3 regions of the Phocaeicola sartorii JCM 17136 genome follow, and region 3 is predicted to be linked to each of the others. Evidence: riboswitches for the same ligand, from Rfam matches in the RefSeq annotation. Region 3 holds a riboswitch; each other region holds the start of a gene.
What was found. A riboswitch is a leader RNA that binds a small molecule or an ion and turns the genes downstream of it on or off. The one in region 3 is predicted to bind cobalamin.

Region 1 (10,038 bases), 2.3 Mb from region 3:
AAATATTCATCTTATATTGAAGAATATTCCGACAAGATGCAACAAGAATTGAAAAAATATGAGCAGATACAAATTCAGAAGATAAAATCTGAAATGGGGGATAAATTATACGATAATTTTACAAAATCGTTGAAAATACTCAAATTATCGCATAGAGAAGAAGCAGAAGATTATAGGAATAGACATCATTTTATTAGTTTAAAATCAAAAGAATATTTTACTTATATCATAAATGAATATGACAAAGGAAACTTTAACATATTATCTATTGATAGCAACTTACGTATATATTCAATCTTAACCCAATCACCAAGAATATTTAAGAATTTTCTTAATATAAAATTTTCTATAGATATTCATAATAGTCACCCTTTGTTATTTAACAAACTAATAATAGAAAGATATAATATAAATGATAATATCTTACATATATTATATAATAATCTTTCTAATATAGATAACTCTTACTGTTCTGTTAGTAAACAAGTATGTAATTTATTGATAAATAATGGAATACGAAAAGAAAAAATTGCAAATATCCCCAATGATATTTGGGAATACATTTATAATACTTCAAAGGGGATATTTTGGGATGATTTTACGAGATTGGACGAGTTTAAACGATTATTACGTTCTGACATTAAAGTAACGCTATTCCGTGAAGTCTTTTATTCTAAGACACTGACGACAAAAGGAAAAGATTTTGCCAAGTCATTTAAAAAGAAATATCCAAGTGTTTATAAATTGGTGAAGGAAAGTAAAAGAGAAGACCGTACTTTCTTGGCTAACCAAATGATGCGCATTGAAAGTGATATATTCAGGAGTACATTAATCAAACTGTACGCCAAACGATTTAAAGTGCTGACAATACATGATGCAATTGTAGTCTTAGATACGAAAGTTAACGACCAATGTACTCCTGAACTCGTGCAGTCAATCATAGAAAAAGAGTATCAACGTGTCGGCTTGTTTCCCAATGTATCAGTTGACTATTATTCAACGGAGAATGTGGTAAAAGAACTAAAGCAAGAGGAGCAAGACATAAAAGAAATAAATCAATTGATAGATAGTTTTGAAGTGATAGCCAAAGACGAATCCCACCCAAGGTGTCAAACTTGCAGAGACATAATAAACGAATTGGAAGATGGGACATCAGAAATTTATATCAACCATGCAACAAATGAATTTGTGTGGCACAAAATTTTCAATTAGCAGACAAAGTGTTTAGAAACTTGTTTTCACTTTGAAAGGAAGTCATTTTTGCGGAGAAAATTTACAAAAAAAGGAACTACTCGTTGGCAATTTAGCCCCCCCCTTCCTCCAAAGAGGGGTAACTAAGAGAGGGGTTACGGTGGTATCTGTACTTATGATTGATTTTCCCAAGAACCTTCAATCGTTTCTTCTTGTCTTGGTTGATTCTCCCAAGAACTTTCAATCGCTTCTTCTTGTATTGGTTCATTTTCCCATATTCTTAAGTTTGATTCAACTTTTCTTTTTATATTAAAATCGCCTAAATATGATTTCTCTAATGTTTTTAAATCATGTCCTGCCATGTTTGCAATTTCCTCTAATGTTGCTCCTTTATCATTCAGAACATTTAAAGCCGTATGTCGTGCAGCATAGTATGTAATCCTTTTTTCTGTTAGCGAAGTTGGTGCATTATGGATGGTTGCAATGTAATCATTTAGCGCATCGGCTAAAGTGTTCCAATAATTAGACATTCTGCTATATATTTGCTTCTTACTTAATTGAGAGTAAGTTTTTTTGTCGAATACGTTTAAAATGAAATCGTCTTCTTTTTTTTTGAAACCTACCTCATCATAATAATAGGGATATAATAGGGAATCAATAATATAACAAGGTAATTTAATATTAACTTCTCTTTTTGTCTTTTGTCTCAATAATTGTACTGAATAATATTCAATGATTTGGTTTTTGGTATTATATTCTTTCATATATTGAGAATCTTTAATTCTTGTGTAATCAAGTGGCATTTTTTTGTATTGCTTGCGTTTTAAGTCTTTCATTCGTAAATATGATAAGTCAATAGGGGCTAATCCGTCAAATGCAACCATGATTAAAAAGATATTTATCGCATTAAAATAGCTATTATTATTAAAGGTGTACGGCTCATTTAGCCAATTATTTAAATGTTCATTTGTACCAATATTATACAAATGTTGAAGAAAGGTAAATCCTTCAAGGTCTAATGTCCTTTTTTCAATGATGCTTGTATAGGCTCTCTTATTATAAGATATTGGTTTATAATATAGAATATGCCCCTCTGTAAATCCCCAATTATATGTTGTAATAAATCGTTTGATTAATTCTTTAGCTTGTTTGACTCCTTTGCTTTTTAAGTTTTCTTCTAAGGTTGCAAACCATGTTTTGTTGATTGATTTAATTGCGATTTCATTCCCATAGATTTTAATCAAAGCATTTTTTAATTGTCTATATTTTCTTGCACTACCTTCCTCGTATGTTTGTATTTTGGCATCAAGTAAATCAAAGAAATTAGTGTATATTGGAATAGTCTCGTTATCGTCAATTTCATTATATATAGCTGTAATTTCTTCATGGGATGCGAGAAGGTCTAAGTCGTATGGACGATTGATTGTATCGAACTCTGTCACTCTTTGTAAGATTCGTAGATATTCGTCATTGACAATTTTATTTTTCTCTTTATATTTTTTGTCTTGACACTTAACAGCAAGTTTTTCTTTATTCCAATATTCGGCTTTGGTAGAAACTCCCGTCATTACTAATTTGGCTTTTTTATGGTGGATTCTAATGGCGATAGGGTGTTCTCCATTCGCTAATGTTTTACTTTTGAATAACTCTTTTCTGACTTTCATAATCCTATTTTTCGGGGTTCAATTTTATTTTGGTTTAAAGTTGGTTTAAACTTTTATGGTTTAAACCGAGTGATTTTAACTATTGGCAAAAATAGGAATAAATTCTGTAATATGCAATATAACAGTTTGTTATAAATGAAAAATGCCAACGTGATTCCCATCAAATTGGCACTCAAATAAACTTGGCAGAGTTTACTTTAAAATAAATGTTCTTTTTACCTGATATTCTTTTCCGGACAGTGAAACGGAGAAAATAGCGGATGTGATTAAAGGCATCCCTTACGTTCAGTGTTCCAAGCTCTTTCCTCGAAAGCTTCAGATTTGATAAATGCACAGGCAGGTCTTCTGACTCGTTTCCGCTATAAGCACCTTCCCGGAAATTATCCCAGTGGTTATTGGCATTTTGCTTATGCGTTTAGTGAAACATACAGCAGCGGGACTGTTCAGGATTCTCACCTTGATTCCCTTTTAATCATTCACCTCGGAGGGGAGATAAATGAACCGATGCATCGCAAAGATACAGTTTATATTTAAGAAAACAATTATCTTTCTTTATTTTTTAGAGTCTGTTTAAATTTTGAAGAAATTTTAGAAACAGGTTCTTGGCATCTTCTCATTCTTTGCTCAGTGTAAATATGAATTCCAGTCCTCCACCGGGGGTATTTTTGGCAAAAATTGTTCCGCCATGCAGAATGACTGCGTTTTTTACAATGGCCAGTCCCAGTCCGGTACCGCCCAGTTTGCGTGAACGCCCTTTGTCCACCCGGTAGAAGCGCTCGAACAAACGGCTTAGATGTTCGGGGCCCACTCCTACGCCTGTGTCCGAGAAACTGAAATAGTAAAAACGTTCGTCTTCGCGGAAACAGCGGATGGTTATGGAAATATGAGTTCCTGCGTATGCAATGGCGTTGTCCGTCAGATTCCGGAAGATGGAGTACAGCAGGGAGGAATTGCCTTGTACGGTCAGTCCTTCAGGCAGCATATTGTGGGCAGTGATCTTCTTTTCTTCCAGTTCTAAAGTTACTTCGTTCAGGATATTCCGCATCATGATGGTGAGGCTTACCGGTTCTGTCTCGATCATGTTCGGAGCTTCTTCCATGCGGGTGAGTACGGAGATATCCCGTAACAGATGTGCCAGCCGGTTACTTTGTGCATAGCTTCTCTCCAGAAAAGCATTGATTTTCTCACGGGGCAGGGTAGGGTTGTTTACTATGGTTTCCAGATATCCCTGTATGCTGCTTACGGGGGTTTTCAACTCGTGGGCAATATTCTGTGTCAGCTGTTTTTTCAGCAGTGCCTGTTCTTGTTCCTGAGTGATGTCATTGATGGAAATTTCAAAGCTGTCATCTTGAAAGATAATGCATTCCACGGCAAAGATACGTCCGTTCTTGTCTATGTTCAATGACATCCGTTTCTCTTCTTTGCCGATACTGCGTTCTCTGTTTTTTGTAATGAAACGGGTGATGGGCTGCAATTCGGGGATGGAGAAGATTTCTTCCGTAGAACTCAGATTCTTGTCCGAGATGAGGTTGGCATATTGTGTGAACAGGTTATTTACCAGAATCTCCTCTTTGCGGTGGTTGAACACACCCAAACCTTCGTGCGAGATCTGGAGGTGGGTAATCAGTTTTTCGCGTTCGATATATAAATCTTCTTTTGCCTGATGCAGACGTTTGTAAATCTGAATAATATGTTGGGATATCTCGCCCAGTTCGTTTTTGGGAAAGGCATCCTGCATATCAGTGTCTATCGGTTCGTTGCGGTCGGCTTTCATGGCGAATTGTTGTAATTTTGTGATAGACATTCCCAGCTTATGTGTAAACCGGTAGAAAATAATTATTAATATCAGGCTGATTATCAGTGTGAACCATACATAATGGGAATCTGCTTTCAGGTGTCTCATCAGACTGACATTATAGGGGAGGGCCGAACGGATGATATAATCCAGATTAGGATAATACCTGGCTGAATAGAAGAATTCACCTCCCAGACTTTCTGATTGTCTGTTGATGGAGTAGCCGCTGCCATAAGTGATAGCTTCTTTTATTTCCTGACGGTTATGGTGGTTCTCGAAGTGGCTGGGATCTTTTTCCAGATTGTCGTAAACTACAGTACCATTTTTGTCAATCAGTGTCACGCGTAGATCTTCAAAGGTATGTTCGCATACATAGTCGTCCAGTTGTTGGATATTCAGCGTATCCCTGCCACGGAGGAAATCATTCAGACGGTCGTTGTAATTCTGGAGCTGTGTGTTCAGCAGCTCTATTTTGTATTCTTTCTCCCTGCGATATTGGAATGCCATGAAACAGATGGCGAATGCTATGAATAAGGAGATTACCGACAAGAACAGTTTCTTGTTGAAAGACAGGACGTGGCTGGATAATTCAATAGTCATGGAAAAGTACAGGTTAGGTTATTCGCATTCAAAACAGTATCCGTACCCCAGACGGGTGACGATATATTTTCCGTATTCGCCTATTTTCTTGCGTAGGCGGGTGATGTTGACATCAATGGTACGGTCCAGCACATAGACTTCCTCCTGCCATACTTTAGCCAGGATGTCCTCGCGTGAGAATACGCGGCCTTTGTTTTGCAACAACAGCAACAGAATTTCGAATTCCTTCTTTGTCAGTGAGATTTCTATGCCGTTTATGCTGACTTTCTTTTTGGTGATGTCTATCAGGAGTCCTTTGTACTGCAATTGTTCCTGCGCTTCTTTCCCCAGTGTGGAGCTTGTGCGTCGGAGGACAGCCTTGACACGTGCTATTACCTCACGTAGTGAAAAGGGCTTCGAGATATAGTCGTCGGCTCCTAGGTTGAATCCTGTCACGGTATCGTTTTCAGTATCTTTAGCGGTGATGAATATGATGGGAATAGAAGCGGTGGCTTTATTCTTTTTCAGCATGTTCGCCATTTTGAATCCTGATATTTCTCCCATCATCACATCCAGCAACAACAAGTCGTATCGGGTCAGTTCCATCTTCAGGGCTTCTTCGGCGGAGTTTGCTGTGTCCACAAAATACCCTTCGTTTTCTAAATTGAATTTAAGAATCTCGCAGAGATCCTCTTCATCGTCAACTACTAAAATGCGGTAATCGTTCATATATCCATCTTTTTAATATTACAAAACTAATCTTTTTCTGATCAGCATTGCAAAGATGGGGCATTTTTATTTCTATTTGATGAAACAAATATTACAAAAAGGTTACATGTGGTGAAATCCTTGAGTTTTCATCGCAGATTTCATCATTTTCAGTGATTCTGCCATCATGCTCCCGATGATAGTGAATGCGATTTATTATGATTTCGTAAACTCTCCGGCTACCGGAATACTCATTTGGTAACGTATTTCTCTTTCACTCTTTCCGTGTCCCAACAGGAACATCAGTTTGGTAAGAACGGATTCCACCGTACTGTCATAGCCGCTGATGACCCCTGCGTCCAGCAGATGGAGTCCGGTTTCATACCTTCCCATTTCCACAGTTCCGGTAGAGCATTGGGAAATGTTGACAATGATGATTCCCCGCGAGGTGGCATCCCTTAGAAGTTCGATGAACCACGGCTTTTGCGGAGCATTACCCGAACCGTAGGTCTTTAATACTACTGCGCGTAATCCTGGTGTATGTAGGATATTGCTGATCATGTTTTCCTGGATGCCCGGAAAAAGGGTCAGTATAATTACATTGGTGTCATAAAGATAATGTGGCTTTAATGGCAGGTTGGGGTCGGCTTTATGAATACGGTCATATTCATATTTTATGTGGATACCCGCTGTCGCCAGCGAAGGGAAATTGTATGAACGGAACGCATTGAAATTCTCCGCATTGATTTTTGTGGTACGGTTTCCGCGCAACAAATGATTTTCGAAGAAGATGCATACTTCGGGTACAATAGCAGTGCCGTCCGGATGTTTGGCAGCGGCTATTTCTATGGAAGTGATCAGATTTTCCTTTCCATCGGTGCGCAACATGCCGATGGGCAGCTGGCTGCCTGTCAGAATAACCGGCTTGCTCAGGTTTTCCAACATGAAGCTGAGTGCTGAAGCGGTGTATGCCATCGTGTCTGTACCGTGCAGAATGACAAATCCGTCAAAATTATCATAATTGTATTTGATGATCTTGACTAACTTGGCCCATAAGGCAGGTTCCATATCCGAAGAGTCAATGGGGGGATTGAACTGGTAAGAGGAGATACGATAGTTGAATCGCTTTAATTCGGGGACATTGTCTTGCAACTGGTCGAAATTAAAGGCTTCTAGTGCACCTGTCTCAGGATTTTCAATCATACCGATCGTACCGCCTGTATATATTAGCAAAACGGAAGGATATTCACTCTGTATCATGCGTTTCTCTTGTTTAATTTTGGCACAAAGATAGTAATTATGTGTAAATGTGACAAAAATAAGAGAGGGAAATAACAAAATGTTTTTCATTATGGGTGATGACTGCCTCTGCCGGATGCTGTGAATGGAAGAAGTAGAAAGATCAGGTATAAGATTATATATCTTGCAGTGGTAAGATATAGTATCTTATGGCTGTAAGGTACTATATCTTTCGCTTGTATCGCCCTGATCTTTCAGGTGAATTCTTGAAGAAGGGGACGTTTCCGGGCTGCGGAAGGTTAGTTTTTCAAGGCTTCCAGCAGCCTGTCCGCCGCTTTTTCCGCATTTCCGTCCTCCTCGTCCAGCAAGGTCACGAATTTACTGCCGATGATGGCTCCTGCGGCATGAGCGGATGCAGTATCGAAGGTTTGTTTATTGGAAATTCCGAAACCTATCATACGGGGATTGCGTAAATTCATGTCGGCGATGCGTTGGAAATAAGCTTGTTTTTGTGCGTTGAAATCTTTTTGGGCACCGGTGATAGCGGCGGAAGATACCATATAGATAAAACCGTCGGTGTGTTCGTCAATCAAGCGGATACGTTCTTCACTGGTTTCCGGAGTGATGAGCATGATGATTCTTACATCCTGTTCCTCGGCAATGGAACGATATTCCTCCATATAATCTTTGAAAGGCAAGTCAGGGATAATCACTCCGTCGATTCCCGTCTCCCGGCAGGTACGGCAGAAATCCTTGAATCCATATTGCATGATGGGATTGAGATATCCCATCAGCACCAGCGGAATCTGTACTTCTTTACGGATATCTTTCAGTTGGTCGAAAAGAAGTTTCAGTGTCATGCCGTTTTTCAAGGCGCGGGTGGCGGCGTGCTGGATAACGGGACCGTCAGCCATCGGGTCACTGAAAGGAATGCCGATTTCAATCATGTTAATCCCTTTTTTTTCCAGGGCTTTGATGGTGCTTGCCGTACCTTCTAAAGTAGGAAAGCCAGCGCAAAAATAAATGGAGAGGATGTCTTTTTGCTGGGTACTGAATAATTGGTTGATTCTGTTCATTGTATTTTTTGTTTTAATTGGTTTATAAATGTGTGGACGGCGGCGGCATCTTTCAGAGCCGGAGCGGTCTCGAACCCGCTGTTCAGGTCGATGCCTGCCCATTGTTCATGCTTGAATTGCAACAGAGGGGAAAGACTGCCGGGACGGAGACCGCCACTCAGCAGGAAAGGTGTCTTTCCCTGATAGGCTTGCAGGATATTCCAGTTGAAGGTTTTGCCGGAACCGCCATATCCGGAGCAGGCAGTATCGAAAAGAAAGTAATCGCAAACGCCCTCATAACAACCGGCGGGTTGCAGGTCGCTTTCCTGTGCTATGGAAAAAACTTTAATGACTCCCAGTCCGGCGGCTTTTAATTTGCGGCATTGTTCCGGTGTCTCCCTGCCATGCAACTGGATATGGTGCAGACCGAATTCCTGTGCTTTCTGCAGGATGTTTTCGCTGCTTTCGTTGACAAAGACTCCGATCCGGCGGCATTGTTCCGGCAGGTATTCCGGACGATGTGATACGTGGCGTGCAGACTGGGGGAAGAAGATGAATCCCATCCAGTCTGCTCCGGCTTGTTCTATGGCGCGTATGTTTTCGGGCTCGCGCATACCGCATACCTTGATAATCATTGTTGTTGCATCCTAACATTTTTCCAGTTGGGTTATAAATTCTTTTAAAGCTTCTCCCGGTGCGGGTGTTTTCATAAAGTTTTCCCCTATCAGGAATCCTCGGAAGCCGGCAGCCCGGAGTTGCTTGACTGTTTCGGGGCTGGAGATGCCGCTTTCAGAGATCCGGAGCATTTCTTCGGGTAGTTTTTCCGCCAGGCGGAAAGAGTTTTCCACCTCTGTGTGGAAGGTGCCCAGATTACGATTGTTGACTCCTACCATGTCAATGTTTTCGTCTATATATTCCAGTTCTTGCTCGTTGTGGATTTCCAGCAGGACTTCCAGTTCCAGTTCATGGGCTTTGAGGGCCAGGGCTTTGCATTGTTCTTTCTTCAAAGCGGCGGCTATCAGAAGGATAGCCGCCGCTCCTACGATGCGTGCCTGATAAAGTTGGTATTCATCTATAATGAAATCTTTCCTTAGAATGGGAAGTTGCACGTGGGGGCGTGCCGAACGGATATCTTTCAGGCTGCCGCCGAAGTATTTTTCATCGGTGAGGATGGAAAGTGCGGAGGCTCCGGCCGCTTCGTAAGCGGGAGGAATGGTATCTGCCTGTGCGTCTTCTTTTATCCATCCTTTGGAGGGAGAGCGACGTTTGAACTCGGAGATGATGCCGTAAGGAGAAGAGGTAAGACTGGCACGCATACTGATACGTGGCATGGGCTCGTTACAATTGTTTATCAGCATTTCTTTGCTGATGGCAGCCTTTTGCAGTTCGATCTCGATCTGCTTGCAGGCGATGATTTCTGTTAATATATCTGTCATTGTATGAGGCGTTTGGTGGTGGAATACCGGGTGTGTAATCAACTGTTCAGTTCCACAAATTTTTTCAATGTATTCAATGCTTTTCCGCTTTCCAATGATTCACGGGCGATGGCCACGCATTCTTCTATCGGTTTGGCCGGTTCCATGGCTTGTATGGCAAAAGAAGCGTTAATCAGCACACAGTCTGTCTGGGCTTTGGTGGCTTTGTTCTCCAGTACGTTATTGAAGATTTTCGACGCTTCTTCGGGAGTGTTCCCACCATAAAGCTCTTCTTGTCTGGCGAGAGAGAAACCTAGTTCGGATGGCTTGTAGATGGTTTCGTAGCGATTGGTCATCACCTTGAATTCATCGGTCAGTGAGATTTCGTCGTA
Region 2 (10,038 bases), on a different contig from region 3:
CGCTGACAATGCCTTCTTCCCCGCAATAAAACTGAGGATTTTCATTATTCCCATTACTTCCATTCATTTCCAGATCAGCACGCGGTATTTCCAATCTCCCTTCCAGCACGCTTACGGATGAGTTCTTTCCGTCTATCCTCAGACCTCCGGTTCCCGTCATGACCAAAGCACCGCCCTCTGCAATATACAAATGAACGTCATTCCCTATTTTCACGCCCTCATCAACAGTCACCTCTGTACGAATGACATAATTTCCAGCCTTATTCAGATTCTTCAAGTCCTGTTCTTCCACTTCTTCCGCACCGGCAGGACATTCTCTATATCGGGGAGAGAAAGCCATCGCCTTTGCAACGGAACGAGCACCGGCCGCACCGGATAAAGACTCTCCAAAAATGACCTCAAACTGTCCGTCTCTCAAATCAGCCGCTTTCACATAATAATCAGTCGAAGTGAGCCGGCGCATGACGTACACACGCTTCAATATGGCAGGCGCGTCAAACTTTATAGTCTTCATCCCACCATCCTTCACCACTTCCTTCGCCAGAAGACAGGCTCCGCCCGCAGCAAAAGGATAACCATCATATACTTTGATTGTATAAGTTTCTCCGGTCTTTTCATTTACCGACACATTTAAAGAACGAGAAGTTCCCATGTTCCAATCCTGTTCAGGATCAATGTTTTGAACCGGAAAATTCTTTTTGGCTTCTTCTTCCGCCGCTCGTTCCTCATCATATAAATTCTCACGCTTCATGCAGCCGGAGGCCAAGACTGCAAATAACAAAATAGAAAGACTCTTTTTCATATTCCCCTGATTTAAAACTCTAACATTAAATGATTTACAGGCAAAAGTAAAAATTAAGCCTTTATCCGCCAAGAATTGGAGTCATTATTTTTAATAAATGTTATAAAAAGAGGAAGCGGGGATTCTGTACTTCGATGCAGAATTCCCACTTCCTTACAAATGTCTTTTTCACCGGAAGAGCTTTTAGTCCCCCGAAGACGTCTGATTATGACCTTATTCTTTCCGGGTACGGCTGGTGGCAATAAGATACGCACCCAGCAGAATCAGCGGTACACTGAGCCACTGCCCTATATTAAGAGTCATATCCACCTCTTCGGCAACTTGCGGATTCTTCATAAACTCCAGCGCAAAGCGGGAGCCGAAAAAGATGAGCAAACTGACTCCGGTTATCAATCCCACTCTTTTTTGCAAATGGTATGTATGGTACATCACCCAGGCAGTCACGCCGGCAACCAAGCAATACAGCATTTCATAAATCTGGGTAGGATGGCAAGGCAAACCTTCATACAGCTGATGCCACTCCCGGGAACGGACGAATTCAAAGCCCCAAGGCAACGTGGTGGGATATCCGAATATCTCGGAATTCATTAAATTACCAAAACGTATACAGAAGCAGACAATCGCCACAGCAGGTATCATGCGGTCGAACAACCACCACACACTTTTCCGGGTTACTTTTTTTGAATACCACATCAGAGCCAGAATGATGGCGAACACCCCTCCGTGACTTGCCAACCCGCCTTTCCATATCTTGAATATCTCAACAGGATGGGCGCCATAATAGTCCCATTCATAAAACAGACAGTGCCCCAGACGGGCGCCAATGACCGTACTGACAATGCAATAGACGAAAAGCTTGTCCACCCAGTCTTCCGGATACTTCTCTTTTTTGAATAAACGGCTCACTATTTCATAAGCCAATATGAAACCAAGGCCCCACATCAGCCCATACCAACGCACTTCCCAACTACCTACTTTAAATAAGATAGGATCCACATCCCATACAATACTTGCTATCATTGTTCTATTTCTTTGTTTATGAGCACAAAGGAAATAAAAAAATCTCTTCTCCGGAATAAAATGGAGAAGAGATTTTCAGAATATCGTTCTTTTTGAGGAAACCTCTTTATACCAGGTGCGCAATCAGTTCCTCACGGTCACCGCACAACAGGTCAATTACCGGAACCTCAATCATGGTATAACATCCGGGCTGCTGTTTCATGGAAGCGCGTGCCACGCAAACCAGTACCTGTGCGGTAAGAGCCGGATTATTGATCTTCATATCAAACTCGAACAACTGATTGTGAGTCTTGCCCGACACCCCTTTACGAACCAGATTGACACCATGACCCACGTCATTCAAATCGTCTACACATGGAACTTGTTTCACATGTGTCTCGTCATTTACAAAATAAGGATCCGACTTGATGGCAGCTTCCACAGTCTTGAAGTCCGCACCTTCCTCCAGTTCCACATACACCATGCGGCGATGGATACCGGTACCCACAGGAATAGTCATGGACAAAGCATCCTTCACACCGTCAATGGCACGGACTGCTACAGAATGCCCCATGCTGCGTCCCGGACCGAAATTGGTATAAGTAATGCCCTTCGGAGCGATGGCTTCCAGCAGCGTACGGACTACAGAGTCGCTTCCCGGATCCCATCCGGCAGAAATAATAGCGACAGCCTTACCGGCCTTTGCCGACTCGTCCAACGAACGGCGCAGGGAAGTGATCTGCGTATGAATGTCGAAACTATCCACCGTATTGATACCCATTGCCAGAATCTCTTTGGCATATTTTTCCACGCTACGGGTCGGAGTAGCCAGCACAGCCACATCCACATCTTTCAATTCCTTTATATCTTTCACAACAGCGTATGCTTCCAACTCGGCAGGTTTGTTTTCCGCACCGCTACGACGGACGATACCTGCAATCTCAAAATCGGGAGCAGCTTCCAAAGCCTCCACTACATACTGACCAATGTTACCGTATCCAACCACGGCCGCTCTTATTTTTCTCATCTTTTATTGGGTTTAGTTTACTATTATCTGTTAATTGGCTGCAAAAATAAACATTTTGCCTCGTTTTTTTGTTTACTCCGGCCTAATAATTTAAAAATATTCTTGCCGAACTTATAATTTAAAAGATAGATGTCCTATTTTTGCAAAGAACTGTAAAATTTCAAAGGAGACAACCATGATAGAATATATTAAAGGAGATATTGCGGAGATCACTCCGGCAATGGTAGTTTTAGATTGTAACGGAATGGGATATGGCATCAATATCTCATTGAATACGTATTCGGCCATTCAGAATCAGAGCAATACGAAACTATATATTTATGAAGCGATCCGGGAAGACGCCTACGTACTCTACGGATTCTCGACCAAACAGGAACGGGAGTTATTTTTGTTACTGATTTCCGTATCGGGCATCGGCGGCAACACGGCACGTATGATTCTGTCGGCTTTATCCCCTTCCGAACTGTGCGGAGTCATCAGTTCCAGCAATGACAAGTTATTGAAAACGGTAAAAGGCATCGGCCTGAAAACTGCCCAACGCATCATCGTGGACTTAAAGGACAAGATCGCCACTTCGGGCATGGAGACTGTGAACAGCGAAATGTTCGCCAACCCGGCCAATACCGAAATTCACGACGAGGCTGTCGCCGCACTCACCATGCTGGGATTCGCACAGGCCGCATCACAAAAGGTAGTGGCCGCCATACTGAAAGAGGAGCCTGCCGCCCCGGTGGAGAAAGTGATCAAGCTGGCACTGAAACGATTGTAAGGGCTGCACATAAAACAAGGGACACGGACAATGCGGACTTTGGGATATCTCTTCAAAATCCGCTTTGTTTGTGTTCCGATTCACATCATTTCTCTTCCTTCTGTTCCTGCATTTTGCGAGTCACGAACTCTATTTTCAAGTTCGCTTCTTTCTTATCTTTACGGATCTGCTCCATGCCGGACAGGATGCGCGCCAGTTCCGTCAATTCCGCAATCGCCTTACGGTCATTGGGCTGCATGGCCGTCTTGTAAGTACGGTCTCCGATAAACTGAACTTGGATATTCTTATCTTTATTAGCCACAATAAAAGCGATGACGCCGCCGTCTTCCCCCATCTTGTAATCGGCCTTCTCGATTGCACGGCCCAAGTCAGTGGTTTCATAACTGTCTTTCGAAGCGGGAGTCTCGGCAAAAGTATCCCCCGCACTCACTTTCACCGCCGTGTGATGCAAAGTGCCGCCTGCACAATAAATAGAGGTAAGGGACATTTCCCCCTGCTCGTTCACTTGTCCGCGCAAGAATGAACGGCCTACGTTCTTCTCTACCGTCTGGGTAGGATAAAAATAATTACCCACCTCCTGATAGGCAGTATCTTTCTCAAGAACAAAATTACCTTTGACAGAATCCAGCTGAGCTTGTTTCACCACCATCATGCTGTCCAGGTAAACCAGACTCTTCTGCTGCTCTTTCAAATCCACCTGCTGCATCAGCTTGACTCCCTGTTTCCTGGCTTCAAACGCTTTCGGATAAAGGATACGGATACTGTCTATCTGCAATTTGGCCTCATTAAAGTTCTCTTTTTCCAACGCCGCCTCAGCCTTACGCAAATTTTCTTGCGCTTTCTTCTCGCCGCCATCATCGCAACCGGCCAGCAACAAGGCAAATAATGCTACTAATCCTATCTTTTTCATGTACTTGATCGTTTTATATGCAGGCAAAAATACAATTTAATTGCGTGATTTCTCCTTATCCTGCGCAAAAAATCGTAAATTTGCCCCTCTTTAAGATGAATATGGAACTAAAAGAACATTTTAATAATAAGATATTCAAGTTAATCTCCGAGACGGCAGACGAATTGGGATTGGAATGTTACGTTGTAGGAGGTTATGTACGAGATATATTTCTGGAACGCCCCTCGAAGGATATAGATGTCGTAGTGGTAGGAAGCGGAATTGAAATGGCACAGGCCTTCGGCAAGAAGCTGGGGCGCGGAGCACACGTTTCTGTTTTTAAAAACTTCGGCACGGCACAAGTTAAATACCATGATACGGAAGTGGAGTTTGTCGGCGCCCGCAAGGAGTCGTACAGCCATGACAGCCGCAAGCCCGTAGTAGAAGACGGCACCTTGGAGGATGACCAGAACCGACGCGATTTCACGATCAACGCCATGGCGGTGTGTCTGAACAAAGCACGTTTCGGTGAGTTGGTAGACCCTTTTAACGGTCTGGACGATTTGAAAGAGAGAACCATCCGCACGCCACTGGACCCGGACATTACTTTCAGTGACGACCCGCTCCGCATGATGCGTTGTGTCCGGTTTGCCACACAACTGAATTTCTATATTGACGACACCACTTTCGAAGCACTGTCACGCAACAAGGAACGCATTCATATTATCTCCAAAGAGCGCATCGCCGACGAGCTGAACAAGATCCTGCTCGCCCCCATACCGTCCAAAGGCTTTATAGAGCTGGACCGCTGCGGACTGCTGCCTTTGATTTTTCCCGAACTGGTGGCGCTGCAAGGAGTGGAAACCCGGAACGGGCGTGCCCATAAGGACAACTTCTATCATACCCTGGAAGTTGTGGACAATATCTCCAAACATACCGACAACCTATGGCTGCGTTGGGCCACGCTGTTGCATGACATAGGCAAACCACGCACCAAACGCTGGGAGCCGCGCATAGGCTGGACTTTCCATAACCATAACTTCATCGGTGAAAAAATGATTCCGGACATCTTCCGCAAGATGAAACTGCCCATGAACGAGAAAATGAAATATGTCCAGAAACTGGTCAGCCTGCACATGCGCCCCATTGTTATCGCAGATGATGTGGTGACCGATTCCGCCGTTCGGCGTCTGCTTTTTGAAGCCGGGAATGACATTGACGACCTGATGATGCTGTGCGAAGCGGACATCACGTCAAAAAATGAAGCACGAAAACAAAAATTCCTGGACAACTTCAAACTGGTACGCCAGAAGCTGAAAGACCTGGAGGAAAAAGACCGGATACGCAACTTCCAACCTCCGGTGGACGGAGAAGAAATCATGCGGATATTCGACCTGCAGCCCTGCCGCGAGATAGGCAGTCTGAAAAGTTCCATCAAGGACGCCATACTGGATGGCATCATTCCTAATGAACATGACGCTGCTTTAGAATACATGCTGAAGAAAGCGAAAGACATGGGATTAACCCCGAAAAACTTATAGGAAATTGGCTATACACTATACCCAAGGAGAGGAATGGGCCAATACCCTGTCGCACGGTGCTGGTATCCTGATAGGTATCATCGGAGGCGGTTATCTGCTGCTTGCCGCCATGAAAAGCGGCAACGCGTGGGCAGCAGGCGGCATGTGGCTTTATCTATTCGGTATGCTGTCGTCCTATATCAGCTCCACCTGGTATCATGCCAGTAAGCCGTCCCCTCACCGCGAGGTGTTACGCAAATTCGATCATGCTTCGATTTATCTGCATATCGCAGGAAGCTATTCTCCCATCATGCTGACAGTCTTACGGGAAGTTGGTGGTTGGGGATGGGGAATCCTTAGTTTCGTATGGTTGTGTGCTCTTGCCGGAATCATTCTATGTTTTGGTAACCTGAAAGAGCACAGCAACCTGGAAACTCTTTGTTATATAGCCATGGGATGCAGCATTTTTGTAGGTTTCAAGCCTCTCTGCCAACATGTACCTCCTGTTTTCATTTATTGGCTGATCGGCGAAGGAGTGTCTTACATCACTGGCGCTGTCTTTTATTCCTTCCCCAAATTGCCTTATATGCACTCCGTTTTCCATCTGTTTGTATTGGGAGGAACGATCTGCCACATGATGGCATTATGGTACATTTTATAACCTTCCCATCTTCAACAAGTTATCCGTGTTGGAAAACTTTTATTCATTTTTTAAACAGAAAGTTTCCCAAAAAGTTATACCTTTGCAACCGTCCGACAAGGTGAAGTTAACCACTTCTAAGAGGGAATGCCGTGAAAATCAGCAACAGTACCCGCTGCTGTAATTCTCATTGAGCTGAAACAATATGCCACTACAAAAACATTTGCGGGAAGGCGTTTCAAGGGAGAGATAAGTCAGAAAACCTGCCTGAAAGGACAGCCAAGTTTTTTTTATTAACAATTAATTTTTCCAACAATGAATTACGCTGAGATTTGTATTATCAAGCGGGATGGAAAGCGGGAAGACTTTTCCATCAGTAAAATTAAAAATGCAATCGGCAAGGCATTCCATGCCTCCGGAATTGACAATGAGGACAAACTGATTGCTGAAATCACCATGCGGGTTATCAGCAATTTTGCATCTCCAACCATCAGTGTGGAAGAGATTCAGGACCTGGTAGAAAAGGAACTGATGAAAGTACGTCCCGAAGTGGCCAAGAAATACATCATTTATCGCGAATGGCGGAATACGGAACGCGACCGTAAAACGCAAATGAAGCACATCATGGACGGCATCGTAGCCATTGACAAGAATGATGTCAACCTGAGCAATGCCAATATGTCCAGCCATACTCCCGCCGGACAGATGATGACTTTTGCCTCGGAAGTTACAAAAGACTATACCTATAAATATCTGTTGCCTAAAAAATATGCCGAAGCACATCAATTGGGCGACATACATATACATGACCTGGATTACTATCCCACCAAGACTACCACTTGTATCCAATATGATCTGGAAGATCTGTTCGAGCGCGGCTTCCGCACCAAGAACGGAAGTATCCGCACCCCCCAGTCTATTCAAAGTTATGCCACTCTGGCCACTATCATATTCCAGACAAATCAGAACGAGCAGCACGGCGGTCAGGCTATTCCCGCTTTCGACTTCTTTATGGCGGAAGGGGTACGGAAGACATTCCGCAAACATCTGAAAACTTTAACCGAATTTTATATAGAAGTAGAAGGAAAAGAACCCGGAACAGAAGCCCTCAAGAAAATTGAAGAGAAAGCGTATGCCATGACACGCAAAGATACACATCAGGCCATGGAAGGATTCATCCACAACCTGAACACCATGCATTCGCGAGGTGGGAATCAAGTGGTGTTCAGCTCCATCAATTATGGAACAGACACCTCCCCCGAAGGGCGCATGGTCATAGAGGAACTGCTGAAAGCCACCATCGAAGGTCTGGGTACCCGTGGCGAAGTCCCCGTCTTCCCCATACAGATATTCAAGATCAAAGACGGTGTATCTTACTCCGAAGAGGATTACAAAAAAGCCATGGAGAACTTTGAAGCGGCACTGGAAGGCAAAATGGAATTCCAGGCTCCCAATTTCGACTTGTTCCTGAAAGCTTGCCGCACCACCGCCAAAGCCCTATTCCCCAATTTCATGTTTTTGGATACTCCTTATAATAAAAATGAGAAATGGGACATCAATGACCCCAAACGTTACCGCTATGAACTGGCGACTATGGGATGCCGTACCCGTGTTTACGAGAATGTAGCAGGCGAGAAAGGCTCATTAGGACGCGGGAATCTGTCATTCACCACCATGAATATGCCCCGGCTGGCCATCGAAGCACGCATCAAGGCGGAAAGTCTGGAAGAATCAGGCAAGAAAGAAGCCATAGAAAGAAAAGCGAAAGAAATCTTCATAGAAAGTGTACATGCTTTGTCCGGACTGATCGCCGAACAACTGTATGCACGCTACCAGTATCAACGTACAGCCCTGGCACGCCAATTCCCATTCATGATGGGAAATGATGTGTGGAAAGGCGGAGGAAAACTTTCCCCCAATGACCAAGTGGGAGATGTATTACGCCAAGGCACCTTGGGCATAGGTTTCATAGGCGGACACAATGCCATGATGGCTCTTTATGGAGAAGGGCACGCACATAGCCAGAAAGCATGGGACACATTATTCGAAGCCGTTACAGAAATAAACAAGGTGGCAGACGAATACAAACAGAAATATCAATTGAATTTCTCCGTACTCGCCACCCCCGCCGAAGGACTGTCCGGACGCTTCACCCGTATGGACCGCCGTAAATATGGCATCATTCCCGGAGTGACGGATAATGACTATTATGTAAACTCTTTCCACGTAGATGTAAAAGAACCCATCACCATTACCGAAAAGATAAAACGGGAAGCTCCTTTCCACGCCATTACCCGCGGAGGGCACATCACCTACGTGGAACTGGACGGAGAAGCCCAGAAAAATGTAAAAGCCATAACCAAAATTGTAAAAGTAATGCATGACGAAGGCATTGGCTACGGCTCTATCAACCATCCCGTTGACACTTGCCAAGCCTGCGGTTACAAAGGAGTCATTTATGACAAGTGCCCTGTTTGCCAAAGCGAGAATATAATGCGTATGCGTCGCATTACCGGCTATTTGACAGGCGACCTCAGCACTTGGAACTCAGCCAAGCGTGCCGAAGAGCGCGACCGGGTAAAACATGGATAATCAGCATGAACTTGTTATTTACCTATCCTGAAACAATAGTCGATGGTGAAGGCATCCGTTATTCCATCTATCTGGCCGGATGCCGTCACCACTGTCACGGTTGCCAGAATCCCGAATCCTGGAACCCATCGGCAGGCACTCCGCTCACACCGGAAAAAGTAGAAAGAATAATCTGCGAAATAAACGCCAATCCATTGCTGGATGGCATTACCTTCTCCGGTGGAGACCCACTTTACCATCCCCAAGACTTCCTGGCATTGATCAAACAGATCAAAGAAGCTACCGGACAAAACATCTGGTGCTATACAGGATATACGTTTGAACAGATACAAAACGATGAAATGTTAAAACCAATACTGGATTATGTGGATGTCATAGTAGACGGGCGGTTCGAACCTGATTTATACTCCCCTTATCTGGAATTTCGGGGAAGCAGCAACCAGCGCATCATCCGTGTGCGATAACACAAAAAAGGAACAAAAAAGGGCGTTTTCTTGATATATATCATGAATTCAGCCTTTTTTATGTTTTTCAGCATCTATTCACTTGCTAATATCAAGAAAAGCCGTACCTTTGCAATGTGGTTGTGAAACCAAATATTAAGTTAATAAAGAAAAGAACAAAATTAGGTATTAAGTATTAAGGTAAAGATTTTAATCAAGGTATTAGATTTAGGTAAAAAAAGATTGAATTAGAAAGGTATTAGTAGTAAGATTTAAGGTAATTAGAAAAAGAAAGTTTTCAGGAGATTAGTTTAATAGGTATTAAAAGAGTTGTTTTTTTTAGGTACAAGAAGAGGA
Region 3 (10,038 bases):
GCCGCCGATTTGTACGGAATGAAGGTATTGGAAGAAGGCATCGAAACCAACAAACACAACTTCACCCGTTTCCTGGTAGTGGCCGACCCATGGAAAGCCGACGAACTCCGCAACCGTTCCAGTGTGAACAAAGCCAACATCGTCTTCTCCCTCCCCCACAACGAAGGAAGCCTGTCGCAAGTGCTCTCTATCTTTTCTTTCTATAAAATCAATCTCACCAAAATCCAATCATTGCCCATCATCGGACGCGAATGGGAATACCTGTTCTACGTAGATGTAATTTTCAATGATTATCTGAGATACAAACAGTCTATTGACGCCGTAACCCCATTGACAAAAGAACTTAAAATATTAGGAGAATATGCAGAAGGAACATCAACCATATAATATTCAGCCGGCAGACCGTCTGGCGAATGTTAGCGAATACTATTTCAGCCGTAAACTGAAAGAAGTGGCACAAATGAATGCCGAAGGTAAGAATGTGATCAGCCTGGGGATAGGAAGCCCTGACATGCCTCCTTCGGAAGAAACCGTGCAAGTACTGTGCGAACAGGCGAAACGCCCCGATGTTCACGGATACCAGCCCACCGTCGGCATCCCCGAACTACGCAAAGCCATGGCCGGCTGGTACAAACGCTGGTATCATGTCGATCTTGATCCGGCGACAGAAATCCAGCCCCTGATCGGTTCCAAGGAAGGCATCCTGCATGTTACACTGGCGTTTGTCAATCCGGGTGACCAGGTATTGGTTCCCAATCCGGGCTACCCTACCTACACCTCTTTAAACAAGATATTGGGCAGCGAGATTGTGAACTACAACCTACGCGAAGACAACCACTGGCAACCCGACTTCGAGGAACTGGAGAAGATGGACTTGAGCCGCGTCAAGATAATGTGGACCAACTATCCCAATATGCCGACCGGAGCGAACGCCACGATGGAACTGTATGAAAAGCTGGTAGACTTTGCACGCCGGCACAACATCGTGATTGTAAACGACAACCCATACAGCTTTATCCTGAACAAACAGCCGCTGAGCATCCTCAATGTGCCCGGTGCCAAAGAATGCTGTATCGAGTTCAACTCGATGAGCAAGAGCCACAATATGCCGGGATGGCGTGTGGGAATGCTTGCTACCAACGCGCAGTTCGTACAATGGATATTGAAAATAAAGAGTAATATTGATTCAGGAACTTTCCGCCCCATGCAACTGGCCGCCGCACAAGCTTACAACAACAGTGTGGAATGGCACGAAGAAGCGAACGTCAATGTCTATAGTCGTCGCCGCCAACTGGCAGAAGAGATTATGAAAGTACTCGGTTGTAGTTTTGATCCCAATCAGGTAGGCATGTTCCTTTGGGGACGCATCCCCGAATCTTACAATGACGTGGAAGAGCTGACCGAAAAAGTGTTGCACGAAGCACGTGTGTTCATCACTCCGGGCTTCATCTTCGGCAGCAACGGCAAACGCTATATCCGCATCTCCCTTTGTGCCAAGGAGGACAAACTGGCAGAAGCACTGGAAAGAATTAAAAAGATAATGTAATAAAAAACAAGATAGATTTATGGAATTAGATTTAAAACCCATCGAACTGGCGGGAATTGAAAAGAAACGCCCGATGATCATTGCCGGCCCATGTAGTGCCGAAACAGAACAACAAGTAATGGATACAGCCACTATGCTGGCCAATAAAGGCATCAAGATTTTCCGTGCCGGAATCTGGAAGCCGCGTACCAAACCGGGAGGCTTCGAAGGCATCGGTGTAGAAGGCCTGGCATGGCTGAAACGAGTAAAACAAGAAACCGGCATGTATGTGGCTACCGAAGTAGCTACCGCCAAACATGTTTACGAATGCTTGAAAGCTGGAATAGATGTGCTTTGGATCGGCGCACGCACCACTGCCAACCCGTTTGCCGTACAGGAAATAGCCGATGCGCTGAAAGGAGTGGACATTCCTATATTGATTAAAAACCCGGTCAATCCTGACCTTGAATTGTGGATTGGAGCCTTCGAGCGCATCAACAATGCAGGTTTGAAGCAACTGGGTGCTATCCACCGCGGATTTTCTTCTTACGATAAAAAGATTTACCGTAACCTGCCCCAATGGCATATTCCTATCGAATTGCGCCGTCGCATTCCCGAACTGCCTATCTTCTGCGACCCCAGCCATATCGGTGGCAAGCGCGAGTTGGTAGCTCCCCTCTGCCAGCAGGCAATGGACTTAGGTTTTGACGGTTTAATCGTAGAATCACACTGCAATCCCGACTGTGCATGGAGCGATGCCGCCCAACAAGTCACTCCCGATGTGCTGGACTACATCCTGAATCTGCTGGTCATCCGCAAAGAAACCCAAACCACCGAAAACCTGGGTGAACTGCGTAACCAAATCGATGACTGCGACAATGAAATTATCGAGGTTTTGGCCAAACGTATGCGCGTCTGCCGTGAAATCGGTACATTCAAGAAAGAACACGATATGACCATCCTGCAGACAGGCCGTTACAATGAGATTCTGGACAAGCGCGGTGCACAAGGTTCACTGTGCGGCATGGATTCAGACTTCATAAAAAAAGTATTCGAAGCCATCCACGAAGAAAGCGTAAGGCAACAAATGGAAATCATAAATAAGTAAACCGATGAGAATATTAATTTTAGGAGCCGGCAAAATGGGCTCCTTCTTTACCGATGTATTGAGTTTCCAGCACGAAACAGCCGTATTTGATGTTGACCCGAAACGCCTTCGTTTCGTTTACAACACCTACCGATATACCACACTGGAAGAGATTGAAGAATTCAAGCCCGAACTGGTTATCAATGCGGCAACCGTGAAATATACGCTGGATGCTTTTCACCAAGTATTGCCTGCTCTCCCCAAGGATTGCATCATCAGCGATATCGCCTCGGTAAAGACCGGACTGAAAGAGTTTTATGACCAATGCGGATTCCGTTATGTGTCTACTCACCCCATGTTCGGTCCCACCTTTGCCAACCTTGACAAACTGAGCACCGAAAATGCCATCATCATCAGCGAAGGTGACCATCTGGGTAAAATCTTCTTCAAGGACTTATACCAGAACCTTGGACTGAATATCTTTGAATATACCTTCGACGAGCATGATGAGACAGTGGCCTATTCGTTGTCTATCCCTTTTGTTTCCACTTTCGTTTTTGCGGCAGTGATGAAGCATCAGGACGCACCGGGTACTACTTTCAAACGTCACATGAAGATAGCCAAGGGAGTACTAAGCGAAGACGACTACCTGTTGCAGGAAATTTTATTCAATCCCCGCACCCCGGCACAGGTAGAAGGTATCCGTACAGAATTAAATGAGCTGTTGGATATCATCAACAAGAAAGATGCTGCGGGGATGCGTGCCTATCTTAGCAAGATTCGGGAAAAGATTAAATGATGAACATCCCTCACACAGGGCATCTTGTTTCTAGAACTATAATTGCCATTCCCTACCGGTTTTCACACGGGTCCGGAATGGCAATCCTGTTATCTTGTCTTTTTACAGCTATTCTTTCGGGCTTAATTATTCAGTTTCATCAAGACAGGCACTTTCACGGTTCCCACCTCAGCCTTAGGCTCTGCGTTCAACTGCTCGAAAATGACAATCTTGTTTTCCCCTTTTTTCAGCCAAACTCCGGGAATATAAAGAGTCTGCTGGGGGCCTACCTGCCAGTAACGTCCTATATTGATTCCGTTGATGAAGATAATTCCTTTTCCCCATTGCTCCATATCAATAAATGTATCGCCGGTTTCCTTCAACGTAAATGTACCTTCATAAAGCACCGGGCAATCTTTTAACTTAGCCGCCTTTACCGATCCGTTTGCATACACATTATTTCCCAGTTTGCCCAAATCGGGAACTTCGCTCATCGGCAACGGATACATGTTCCATCCACCTGTTATTTCCTTGCCGGCAATGGTGACAGGGCTGATGATTCCCTTTGTATTATGAACAATTTCGCTGCCATAATTAATTCGGCCCATGTTTTCAACAAGAATCTGCAACGTAGCATTGAACGGCACATCTATCTCCATCGAGTAAGTCTGGGTATTGCGGTTCAGCACACCTGCCTTCTCGCCGTCAACGTAAACCACGGCATAGTCGCGCAGGCCGGGAATCTCCAGTGTTCCGCTGATGGGCTGGTTAAAATGGCGGGTATACAGCACATATCCATTTCCTTGATTCAACTGCTCGAATGTCAGCGGTGTATCATTCACAACCGATTTCATCTTCTCGGCATAGCCCAGTACATCAGCCACTTTATCCAACTTGATGGAAGGTATTTCGATGACCGGTATCGGGGCCGGTGCCTCAGGAACCGCATAGTTCACATATTTCTTGATCACCGTGCGGATGGAGTCGTATTTCGGAGTCACCCATCCCGCCTCACTGATAGGCGCGTCATAGTCATAACTCGTCAAGTCGGGCTGTATATCGCGCTTCTTGTCATAATTCGCTCCACTGGTAAAGCCGAAGTTAGTGCCCCCGTGTACCATATAGACATTGAAAGAGACATCATTTTTCAGGTAAGCCTCTGTCTGGCGGGCTATTTGTGAAGCACTCACCTGCGGAAACGGTTCCGCCCAATGAGACAACCAGCCGGGATAGAACTCAGCTACCATATACGGACCTTTCCCGTCATGATACTGATTGACCACTTTTTTCAAGTTCTCAATATCACTTTCCCCATTCGCTGTCGGCAAAGCTCCCCGGGTGGTTCCTCCTTCAAACAGCCAGCTGCCGTCGGAAGTGAACAGAGGCACATTGAAACCGGCATCCGCCAACTGCTGTTTGATCTTGGCATTGTAGGCACGGTGTTCTTCCAAAGGAATATCCTTGCGCTGCGCCACATACGATCCGAATTCGTTTTCACACTGCACCATAATGATGGGACCTCCCTTGGTGCATTGCAGGTCTCCCACTTCTTTATACAGACGGTCAATATACATTTTGGTATATTTCAGGAACTCAGCATTATCTCTTCTGATCTCCATGCCTTTCACATTTTGCAGCCACCAGGGGTAACCGCCAAACTCCCATTCGGCACAAACATACGGTCCGGGACGAAGAATCACCATCATTCCTTCCTCTCCGGCTATCCTGATATATTCAGCCAGGTTTTTGTCACCCGTGAAATCCCATTTTCCCGGTTCCGGTTCGTGAAGATTCCAAAACACATAGGTAGCTACCGTATTCAGCCCCATGCCTTTCATCATTTGCAGGCGATGACGCCAATACTGATGAGGGATTCGGGCATAATGCATTTCTCCTGAAAGAATAGGGGTCACTTTACCGTTCCGGTAAAAATGTCCGTCTTTAATCTCGAAAGTCGATTTTGACTGGGCCATCAAACATAGAGGCATGAGCAGCATCAACAGCAACAGATAAATAATCTTTTTTTTCATGGTTAGAATTAGTCAATTGGTTTAATCAACAAAAATACTGAAATAAAAGAGAGAGTGCCCGATTTTTGTTTTTTTTATGGTTTTATTTTTGCTGTCTCACAGATTTCCTCTACCTTTGGACAGTTTTGTTCCGCGATGCCTCCACATAAGGGCGAGGCACCGGATGAAAAGGGAATCAGGTGCAAGTCCTGAACAGTCCCGCTGCTGTAAGCTCCATCTACCCTATAAGGGGATAGGTTTACTTATCACTCACGCCACTACCTGTATATATAATAAGGTGGGAAGGCAAGTAAACAGGAGTAAGTCAGAAGACCTGCAAAACGTAAAGTCATCGACCGTCGCTTTCGAGGAAAGAGCAGCGGTAAGAATGCAGTATTTATTCATTAATATGTTTTTTAAATGAAAGGAAATAACCAGGCTTATAAGCTATGGCTTTGTCTGCTTTGCAGTTTTCTCCTATTGCCGTTTGATATGCAGGCACAGGAGAAAAGAGATTCCATTACCGGAAAAGTGCATAAAATAGATGAAGTTACGGTAACGGCCAAACGAGCGCCGCGAAACATTATAAGCTCTTCTCCTACCCAGCAATTCAAAAAGGCAGAAATGGAACGTCTCGGGGCATTAGAAGTCTCGGATGCCGTCCATCATTTCTCAGGTGTAAGCATTAAAGATTATGGAGGCATTGGAGGTATGAAAACCGTATCGGTACGTAGTTTGGGAGCACAACACACCACAGTTAGTTATGATGGAGTAGCTATCAGCGACTGTCAATCGGGGCAAGTGGATATTTCGCGTTTTTCACTAGACAACATTTCTGAACTCACAATGAATATCGGACAGACAGACAATATCTACCAAACAGCCAAGATGTTTGCCTCTGCCGGCGCTCTGAGCATCGAAACTATCCGTCCGAAGTTTGAAGAACGTCCTTATAAATTATCAACCAGTTTCAAAACCGGTTCCTTTGGACTTGCCAACCCTTCTTTTCTTTTTGCCCGAAAGCTGACTGATCGGTTCAGTCTATCTGCATACGGTGACTACTTGCGAGCAGATGGGAATTATCCCTTCAAAATGTGGAACCATAGCAAGCTCATCGACTCCAAAAGAAATAATAGCGACATAGAGACTTATAAAGCGGAACTGAATCTATTTGCCACCTTGAGCCATAAACAGAATTTAAAGGCCAAATTCTACCTATTCGACTCATCAAGAGGCTTACCGGGAAGTGTCATTTATGACAATCCTTATGCAACAGAACGGCTCTATGACAAGAACTATTTCGGTCAGTTAAAATATGAAAACCACTTTTCAGATCAATGGAAATTACAGGCAATCGGAAAATTTAACTATAGTTGGAATCGTGATTATAACAAACAAGCTTCCGGCACTACCGATGACCGTTTCCGACAGACCGAAAGCTATCTATCAACCACCCTATGGACAGAACCCATCCAAGGGCTGTCTTTTTCATTGGCACAAGACTTTGCCTACAACTATCTTTCAACGAGCCTGCGTGAGTGCCAGTATCCGGAACGTTTTACGTTACTCACCGTCCTGGCTACTCACTACCGCAGCACACACATTACAGCAACAGCTTCCTTACTTAACACATACATTACAGAAAATGTTAAAATAGGAACAGCCGCCGATGACCGTAAACGCCTGTCCCCCGCCATCAGTTTGGCATGGAAACCTTTTGAAGATGCCGGATGGCGTTTGAGAGCTTCTTATAAAGACATATTCCGTGTCCCTACCTTCAACGATTTATATTATCTGCTGATAGGTAATAGCCGACTCAAGCCCGAGAGCACGAAACAATTTAATCTAGGTACTACATGGGGGTATTCTTTCCCTTCTGTCATTGATTATCTCAATATTTCAATTGATGCCTATTACAACCGGGTCAATGACAAAATAGTGGCTATCCCCACCATGTTCATCTGGAAAATGTCCAATGTAGGCAAAGTAGAAACCATAGGTGTTGACGTAAATATAGGAAGTGAACTAACCCTTGCAGACGGTTATAAGCTATACATAACAGGAGCCTATAATTTCATGCAAGCCGAAGATATAACAAACCGAGACAGTAAAATATGGAAAAATCAAATAGCTTATACACCAAAGCATTCCGGCTCGGGTAGTATAACAGTAGAATTGCCATGGCTAAACCTTACTTATAACCTCCTGTATGCATCCGAGCGCTACCGAATGCCGCAAAACTCCAACGACAACCGCATAGAGCCTTATACAGACCACAGCCTGTCCCTTTCACGCGTATTCCGTTGGAAGAAACAATCGCTCCGCATACAACTGGACGCAGTCAACCTAGGAAACAAGAATTATGAAGTAGTTCGCTTTTATCCTATGCCCGGACGAAATTACAAGATCAAATTTAACTATAATTTATAATTAAAAGAGTACAAAAATGAAAAAGAATTGGTACAAAATGACTTTAATGACAGTGGCGCTGGGTGCTTTCACTGCTTGTAGCGATGATGATAACAATATTCCTGAACCTCCTGTGACAATTCCCACGGAAACTGTCGGAGCGTATATCCTCAATACCGGAAACTGGGGCGGAAACGACGCTTCCATCCAATATATGGACATAGAAAAAGGAACAGTCAGTGCCGACCTCTATGCTAGCGCCAACGGCGAAGCGTTGGGTGATTTAGGACAAGACCTCTGTCTGTATGGTTCCAAACTGTATACCACGGTAAGCGGTTCCTCTAAAGTTGTCATCATGGACAAAAATTGTAAAATCATTAAGAACATTCCTCTGACCAATTCTGAAAACCAACCCGTCAGTCCCCGTTACATGACTGCCGTAGACGGAAATGTATATTTCACCGCATACGATGGCACAGTTTCCCGTTTGGACACCCTTTCAATGAATATTACAGGTAGTGTAGAGGTGGGAGACCATCCGGAAGCCTTAACCAATGCCAATGGAAAACTGTATATTAATATTTCCGGATACGGAAGTGGAAAAAATGTTGCCGTAGTCGACCTCAAAACATTCACTAAGATAAAGGATATTGAGGTAGTATTGAATCCTTATACCCAATGTATTACGGCAGATGACGGATATGTATATGTAGTATCTAACGGAAATTATGCAGGTGACCCCAAGAAGCCTGAAAGCGAATGGATTTATCAGACCATGCAACGCATCGACCCCCAAACGGATGAAGTGAAAAATATCTGTCCTGCCACTTATATCGCTAATAGCGGTGATAAAATGTACCTCTTATATGCAGAATTTTATTTACCCAATACGCACAAGGCCGCTATCTATGATTTGAAAACCGGAAAAGAGTCTTCATTCATTGACATTGCATCAATACCCTCCCCCTCTTCTATGGACATTGATCCAATTACAGGGGACGTTTACATCAGTAATGCTCCTTACGGCAGCACTTCTGACTTGATGATTTATGACAAAGACGGCAACTTTAAAAAGAAGCTATCTGCCGGATATGCAACCGCCAAAGTAGTTTTTGTCACTAAATAACCTATAAAGAATGAAACAATTTTCTCTCTTTATCCATCTAATGCTTTCAGTCTTGCTTCTTTCCGCCTGCGGCGGAAGGAGCAAGACTTCTTCTGTTATAGAAGCAGAAGAAACAATCTCTTTGCGTTATGCAGAGAACCTCAGTCTGTCTGCAACCGAAGACTATACCATCGCCCGCCTACGCAATCCATGGGATACGACCCGGATACTGCATACCTATGTCTTGGTTGACAAAGAAAAGTCCCTGCCTGCCGACTTGCCCGAAGGGACACTTGTCCGCACGCCATTGAGCAAGGCCGTTGTTTACTCATCCGTACATTGCGGATTGCTCAGCCAGATTGGCGCTTTGAAGAGTATTGGAGGAGTCTGCGATTTGAAGTATATCAAACTGCAAGAAGTGCAGGATGGCTGCCGCACAGGAAGCATCGCCGACGTAGGGAATGGAATGAACCCAGATATAGAAAAGATAATCGACCTGCACCCCGATGCCATTATGCTCTCCCCCTTTGAGAACAGTGGCGGATACGGACGGGTGGAGAAACTCAACATCCCCATTATCGAATGTGCGGACTACATGGAAACTTCGGCCTTGGGACGTGCCGAATGGATGCGTTTCTACGGCCTTCTGTTCGGTGAGGCACAAAAAGCGGACAGCTTGTTTGCCGAAGTAGAGAAGAACTATCATGAGCTGAAAGCATTGGTTGCCCCCCTTTCATCTGCACCGAGTGTAATCAGCGAACTGAAAAACGGTTCGGCCTGGTATGTTCCGGGAGGGAAAAGTACTTCGGCACGGATTTATGCAGATGCAGGAGCCAATTACGTATTTGCCGCCGATGAGCATAGCGGTTCCGTTCCCCTAGCCTTCGAAACGGTATTCGATAAAGGTCAGAACGCAGATTTCTGGCTCATCAAATATAATCAGGCTATAGACAAGACATATAAGGAATTGGAGCAGGACTATGCTCCCTACACCGGTTTCCGTGCATTCAAGGAACGCAACATTTATGGATGCAACACCGGGAAAGTAGACTTTTACGAAGATTCCCCTTTCCATCCCGACCGATTACTGAAAGATTTGATAAAAATCTTCCATCCTAACCTATT

Region 1: another riboswitch for cobalamin. It lies ahead of ACYQ0C_RS15245 (Arm DNA-binding domain-containing protein); the one in region 3 lies ahead of ACYQ0C_RS05300 (TonB-dependent receptor plug domain-containing protein).
Region 2: another riboswitch for cobalamin. It lies ahead of ACYQ0C_RS18610 (anaerobic ribonucleoside triphosphate reductase); the one in region 3 lies ahead of ACYQ0C_RS05300 (TonB-dependent receptor plug domain-containing protein).

Annotation. Positions count from the first base shown of each region.
Region 1 covers NZ_BAAIFW010000005.1:3,548,164-3,558,201, reverse strand. Annotated here, with positions in the region: gene ACYQ0C_RS15250 (hypothetical protein) at 1-1,212, shown strand, start outside; gene ACYQ0C_RS15245 (Arm DNA-binding domain-containing protein) at 1,365-2,855, opposite strand; cobalamin riboswitch at 3,174-3,376, opposite strand; gene phoR (two-component system sensor histidine kinase PhoR) at 3,469-5,250, opposite strand; gene phoB (two-component system response regulator PhoB) at 5,269-5,958, opposite strand; gene ACYQ0C_RS15230 (asparaginase) at 6,154-7,197, opposite strand; gene trpA (tryptophan synthase subunit alpha) at 7,476-8,252, opposite strand; gene ACYQ0C_RS15220 (phosphoribosylanthranilate isomerase) at 8,249-8,866, opposite strand; gene trpC (indole-3-glycerol phosphate synthase TrpC) at 8,879-9,667, opposite strand; gene trpD (anthranilate phosphoribosyltransferase) at 9,706-10,038, opposite strand, start outside.
Region 2 covers NZ_BAAIFW010000006.1:375,103-385,140, forward strand. Annotated here, with positions in the region: gene ACYQ0C_RS18575 (DUF4842 domain-containing protein) at 1-802, opposite strand, end outside; gene lgt (prolipoprotein diacylglyceryl transferase) at 1,016-1,822, opposite strand; gene ACYQ0C_RS18585 (diaminopimelate dehydrogenase) at 1,929-2,828, opposite strand; gene ruvA (Holliday junction branch migration protein RuvA) at 3,004-3,597, shown strand; gene ACYQ0C_RS18595 (hypothetical protein) at 3,683-4,507, opposite strand; gene ACYQ0C_RS18600 (CCA tRNA nucleotidyltransferase) at 4,525-6,027, shown strand; gene trhA (PAQR family membrane homeostasis protein TrhA) at 6,032-6,667, shown strand; cobalamin riboswitch at 6,749-6,931, shown strand; gene ACYQ0C_RS18610 (anaerobic ribonucleoside triphosphate reductase) at 6,962-9,238, shown strand; gene nrdG (anaerobic ribonucleoside-triphosphate reductase activating protein) at 9,244-9,702, shown strand.
Region 3 covers NZ_BAAIFW010000005.1:1,263,348-1,273,385, reverse strand. Annotated here, with positions in the region: gene ACYQ0C_RS05325 (prephenate dehydratase) at 1-387, shown strand, start outside; gene ACYQ0C_RS05320 (pyridoxal phosphate-dependent aminotransferase) at 362-1,546, shown strand; gene ACYQ0C_RS05315 (bifunctional 3-deoxy-7-phosphoheptulonate synthase/chorismate mutase type II) at 1,566-2,633, shown strand; gene ACYQ0C_RS05310 (prephenate dehydrogenase) at 2,638-3,411, shown strand; gene ACYQ0C_RS05305 (glycoside hydrolase family 35 protein) at 3,534-5,420, opposite strand; cobalamin riboswitch at 5,529-5,755, shown strand; gene ACYQ0C_RS05300 (TonB-dependent receptor plug domain-containing protein) at 5,820-7,829, shown strand; gene ACYQ0C_RS05295 (YncE family protein) at 7,846-8,934, shown strand; gene ACYQ0C_RS05290 (ABC transporter substrate-binding protein) at 8,945-10,038, shown strand, end outside.